2 linked regions of the Heyndrickxia acidicola genome follow. The protein of the gene in region 2 interacts with the protein of the main gene of each other region in a pairwise test. Links are inferred from orthologs where the notes say so. Each region holds a gene or a part of one and is shown on either strand. Other genes may lie near its edges.

Region 1 (2,871 bases), 350 kb from region 2 along the record:
ACCGGCTCATTTGTATCATCCAGAATTTTATTTAATTCGTTTAAACTTTTCCCAGGTATGACAATATTGTAGGTTTCTTCGCTTTGTGTATCAATGGCAGCCGTCCTCATAGCCAGTCTGTGACTATCTGTTGCAATACAGTAGAGCTTGCCGTTTTCCACCTTACAGTTTACACCTGTCAAGATAGGGCGTGTTTCTAGGGTGGACACTGCAAAAACCGTTTGTCTTATCAGTGTTTTAAGTATATCGGTAGGAATCTTAAGAATGTTATCCTCAGAAATTTGCGGCAGATGAGGATATTCATCTGGATCCAGCCCGATTAAGTTAAATTCGGATTTACCTGAGCGGATAACCGTTTGAAACTGGTTTAATACCTCGATTTCCACTGTATCCATTGGCAGTTTCTTGACAATTTCGCTAAAGAATTTGGCTTGTAGGACAATGCTGCCTAATTCTTTTATTTCAACTAGTTCGTCTCCGTCTTCTTCTTTTGGAATAAAAGACTCTATAGAGACATCTGAATCACTGCCGGTAAAGGTTACCCCATCATTTGCAGCAACAATTTTAATTCCAGTCAGAATAGGTATCGTTGTTCTGGAGCTTACGGCTCTCATTACATCCTGCACACTCTGAATGAGACGATCACGTTGAATTAAGAACTTCATTTTTTAACCCCCAATATAATATATGAGCTATTTAATTAGCAGTACCCTTCATACATTCTTGTATTACTAACAAAGCATTTATTTAATAATATTTTTTTAAAAATATAGTAGTAATAGTAGTAGGCACTGTGGATTTGTGGATAACTAAGAAAAATAACGGAAAGACAGCCTATCCACATGTGGACAGACTGTGCATAAGGTAAGACCACTTATTCACAATATCCCCTGGTTACAATCAGCTAGCTTTTTAACAGACTTTGAATTTCGGTTAACTTTTTTTCCAGCTGTGTATCAATTTGAAGCATTTTTGAAATTTTTTCATGGGCATGAATGACCGTTGTATGGTCTCTGCCGCCAAATTCTTCGCCAATTTTCGGAAGTGAGAAATCTGTTAGCTCTCTGGATAGATACATAGCAATTTGACGAGGAAATGCTACTGACTTTGTTCTCTTTTTTGCTTTAAAATCTTCCAGTTTTACGTTATATTCTTCTCCAACTGTCTTTTGAATATCATGTATCGTAATAACTCTCGGCTTAGAGCTTGGAATAATATCTTTTAGTGCCTCAGCGGCTAAGTCGGCATTTATATCTTTATTTATGAGAGATGAATACGCAACAACTCTTATGAGAGCCCCTTCTAATTCCCTGATATTGGAGTCGATTTGATTCGCAATATACAGCATGACTTCGTTAGGGATATCAAGTCCGTCTGCTTTGGCTTTCTTTCGAAGAATGGCAATCCTTGTCTCCAAATCAGGAGGAGTAATATCCGTAATTAAGCCCCATTCAAAGCGGGAACGCAAACGGTCTTCAAGTGTAGGGATTTCCTTTGGCGGCCGATCACTGGAAATAACAATTTGCTTGCTTTCCTCATGCAATGCATTAAAAGTATGGAAAAATTCTTCCTGTGTTTGTTCTTTTCCGGCAAGAAATTGAATATCATCTATCAAAAGAATGTCTACATTTCTGTATTTATTGCGAAAGTCCCCTGCCCTATTATCACGAATCGAATTAATAAATTCATTTGTGAACTTTTCGGAAGACAGGTACACGACCTTGGCCTGGGGGTTATGCTCTAGCACATAATGTCCAATAGCATGCATTAAATGGGTTTTACCCAATCCAACTCCTCCATAAATAAAAAGAGGATTATATGCTTTTGCAGGAGCTTCTGCCACCGCCAGTGATGCTGCATGAGCAAAGCGATTCCCAGAACCAATAACAAAAGTATCAAAGGTATATTTGGGAATTAGCATATTTTGAAATAACTCAACCGGCTCATCTATTTTAGGTCTTTTTTGCTGAGGAACATTGGCTGCGTAATCTTCTTCTTCTTGATTTTGGGGAATAATAAATTTAATGGACAGCTCTTCGCCAGTAATTTCATAAAGTACACCGGAAATAAGATTTACATATCTTCCTTCAAGCCAATCCCGGGCGAAATCATTGGGAACTGTAATAATAAACGTATCCCCTTTTAAGGAATGTGCCTTTGTGGACTTAAGCCAAGTTTCGAAGCTGGGCTTACTGATCTTTTTTTCTATAATTGAAAGAGCCTTGTCCCAAAGATCAGCTATATTCTCCAACACTATGCCCTCCTTCATTTGATTATTTTTTTACATCTGAAAATAGAGATTCAGCTTTTTGTGAATCCCCGCATATAAAGTATTCTTTTACCCCTATTTACAACCACGTTGTGTAACAGTGTTTCGTTAAAAAGAATAGGAATTTATAAATATACATCTCTATGATTGTGGAAAAATATATAATAAGGAAAGATAAGAGATTTCGACATAATCCACCATCTGTGGACAAATTTATTAAAAGGGTATGGATAACCTATCCACAGGATATCCACAATCTGTGGATAAGATAGTTATGCACAACGTTTGTTAAGAGTGAAAACACAATAATCATATCAAATAATTATAGGTGTTGCAATGCTATTTGAAAACTATCCACAACGCGAAGAGTTTGTGGGAAAAAATAATCCACAGGCTGCTAGCTTGTGCAAAACTTGTCTATAAATGCTGTGGATAGAAAAAGTGGTGTCGAAAATTATCCACAAATCATTTTTTGTGTGCTAATAGACTGAAAAAATAGAGCTGGAACGAAACAATCCTGAATTTGTTTTGTTTTTTGAGATGATTAAAAAAGTGAGGAAATAAAATGAAAGATTCCGATTGGCTGCTTAAAATCACGATTT
Region 2 (2,983 bases):
CCGGAGAGCACACGAGCTCGATGCAGCGATTTGGGGAACGAGAGCAGCCTTTATTGGCGGCTTTGATGCAACCAGTAATGTAAGAGCAGGAAAAAGGTTCGGCATTCCGGTTTCCGGAACCCATGCCCATGCTATGATACAGGCATATCGGGATGATTATACTGCTTTTCATAAATATGCAGAAAGCCACAAAGACTGTGTTTTCCTTGTGGATACATATGACACCCTCCGTTCAGGCGTTCCTTCTGCTATAAAAGTGGCGAAGGAGCTGGGGGATAAAATTAATTTTGTTGGTATACGACTGGACAGCGGAGATATGTCCTTTTTATCAAAGGAAGCGAGAAAGATGCTGGATGCAGCCGGTTTTGAAAGAGCAAAAATAGTAGCATCAAGTGACTTGGACGAATATACCATTCTCCACTTGAAATCACAGGGTGCGAAAATTGATACCTGGGGGATTGGTACCAAGCTGATTACTTCTTATGATCAGCCGGCATTAGGAGCCGTTTATAAAATGGTTTCGATCGAGGATGAAAACGGCACAATGCAGGATACCATTAAGATTTCCAGCAATGCTGAAAAAGTGTCAACACCGGGATTAAAAAAGGTATACAGAATTATGAACAAGAGCACAGGAAAATCTGAAGGGGATTATATAACGCTTAAAGGAGAGAATCCAGAAAGCGAGGACAAATTAAAGATGTTTCATCCTGTCCATACCTTCATTAGTAAGTATGTTACAAATTTTGAGGCCAAGAATCTCCATCATGACATTTTTGTAGAGGGGAAATATGTATATACACTTCCTGAGCTGAATGAAATTAAACAGTATGCAGAGGAAGCCCTTGGGACACTGTGGGAAGAATATAAGCGCTCATTAAATCCTGAGGAATATCCTGTCGATCTCAGCCAAAAGTGCTGGGATAATAAAATGAAAAATATTGAACAGGTTCGGGAGAAGGTAGCTCACCTTAAGGATAAGTAAATTTATGGATCTGCTTGAGACGAGGTAGTGAAAAGAATAGTTTATTATGAAGTGTAATTCTAGGAGGTCATAATATTGGACAAATTACAAAAACAAATCGTTGAAGAGATGATGGTAAAGCCTAAAATTGATCCCAAAGAAGAAATTCGCAAAAGCGTTGACTTCTTAAAGGCCTACCTAAAAAAATATCCATTCTTTAAAGGATTTGTCCTTGGCATATCCGGAGGGCAGGACTCTACGCTAACAGGGAAGCTGGCTCAAACAGCTATTAATGAACTTAGGGAGGAGACGGGAAATAAGGACTATACATTCATAGCGGTCCGTCTTCCGTACGGCGTCCAAAAAGATATGGATGATGTTAATGATGCCATAGCATTTATGCAGGCGGATAAAGCCTTAACTGTTAATATTAAAGGGGCTGTTGATGCAAGTGAGGCAGCATTGAAAGAAGCGGGTATTGTCCTGTCCGATTTTGCGAAGGGAAACGAAAAAGCAAGAGAACGGATGAAAGCCCAATACAGCATTGCCGCGATGGAAAACTGTGTTGTTCTTGGAACCGACCATTCTGCTGAAGCGGTGACAGGATTTTATACAAAATTTGGAGACGGCGGTGCAGATTTAACGCCTATCTTCCGTCTAAACAAACGCCAAGGAAAACAGCTTCTTAAGGAACTTGGCTGCCCAGAACACTTATACACAAAAAAACCGACTGCTGATCTTGAGGATGAGCGTCCGCAAATTCCGGACGAAGCAGCACTGGGTGTAACCTACGATAACATAGATGACTATCTTGAAGGCAAAGAAATTCCAGAGGAAGCTGCTAAGAAAATCGAATCATTCTATTTGAAATCTCAGCATAAACGCCATCTTCCAATCACAATATTTGATGATTTTTGGAAATAATAGTTGATAGAGACTGCTGCCATTTTGGCGCAGTCTTTTTTTGATCAAGGTTTTGCGTAAAGCAACAATCTATGAGAAAACAGCCTTGATGAAAATCGCTGTCCGCTGCACTCTTTTAAAATTACACCTATTAAAGTTCCTCCTTTTTCTTTTCCAATTTTTATAGTATGGTAAATAATATAAAAGTAGTGGGAATTATCTAACATTTTAAGCCTGAGGGGGAAACGCGGATAATGGGAAAAGAAGTACTGCACCCAAAGCTGGAGCAAATTATTAACAATATTGAAAAAGTGATGATAGGGAAGACCCATATAGCTGAGTTAAGTCTAGTAGCTTTATTAGCAGATGGACATGTGCTGCTGGAAGATGTGCCCGGTGTTGGAAAAACGATGATGGTCCGCGCTCTTTCAAAATCAGTAAGTGCTGTCTTTAAGCGTATACAGTTCACACCGGATCTTTTGCCCTCTGATGTAATCGGAGTCTCGATTTATAACCCGAAAGATTTGGAATTTCAATTCAGGCCGGGTCCCATTATGGGAAATATTATTTTGGCAGATGAGATTAATCGCACCTCTCCTAAAACGCAGTCTGCTTTGCTTGAAGGGATGGAAGAAAGTAGTGTAACAGTGGACGGAAATACCCGAAAGATGGACAAGCCATTTTTTGTAATGGCTACGCAAAATCCAATCGATTATGAAGGCACCTATCCATTGCCAGAGGCCCAGCTGGATCGCTTCCTGATCAAACTGAAAATGGGCTATCCTAATTCTCTTGATGAAATAGAAATTTTAAGCAGGGCAGAAAAGAATCCTCCTATAGAAAGCCTTCAGTCTGTTATTACCCTGGAAGAGCTTAGAGAACTGCAGAAGCAGGTTCGCGAAGTATATGTAGATCACACCATTAAACAGTATATTGTAGACCTTTCAACCCGCACCCGAATCCATCCGAATGTTTATCTTGGTGTAAGTCCCCGTGCCTCCATCGCATTAATGAAGGCATCACAGGCCTATGCCCTTTTGAAAAACAGAGATTTTGTCATTCCAGATGATGTTCAATATCTTGCATCCTATGTATTTGCTCATCGCATCATTTTAA

What was found. The genes of interacting proteins can lie anywhere in the genome.
Region 1: the proteins of nadE (region 2) and dnaA interact in binary tests that used the Escherichia coli proteins (3 or more experiments, as listed by UniProt). The link is inferred for Heyndrickxia acidicola from one-to-one orthologs.

What each region holds. Positions count from the first base shown.
Region 1 is NZ_KV440953.1:3,384,719-3,387,589, reverse strand. What follows is about bases 79-2,871. They hold dnaA (chromosomal replication initiator protein DnaA), read right to left. Parts: upstream 2,252-2,871; coding sequence 905-2,251; downstream 79-904. Other genes in these bases: dnaN (DNA polymerase III subunit beta), read right to left, coding at 79-665. Also shown: more of dnaN, read right to left, coding at 1-78. UniProt on the Escherichia coli protein: Plays an essential in the initiation and regulation of chromosomal replication. Binds in an ATP-dependent fashion to the origin of replication (oriC) to initiate formation of the DNA replication initiation complex once per cell cycle.
Region 2 is NZ_KV440953.1:3,037,559-3,040,541, reverse strand. What follows is about bases 70-2,974. They hold nadE (NAD(+) synthase), read left to right. Parts: upstream 70-1,060; coding sequence 1,061-1,888; downstream 1,889-2,974. Other genes in these bases: A5N88_RS14155 (AAA family ATPase), read left to right, coding at 2,122-2,974; A5N88_RS14165 (nicotinate phosphoribosyltransferase), read left to right, coding at 70-985. Outside these bases: more of A5N88_RS14165, read left to right, coding at 1-69; more of A5N88_RS14155, read left to right, coding at 2,975-2,983. UniProt on the Escherichia coli protein: Catalyzes the ATP-dependent amidation of deamido-NAD to form NAD. Uses ammonia as a nitrogen source.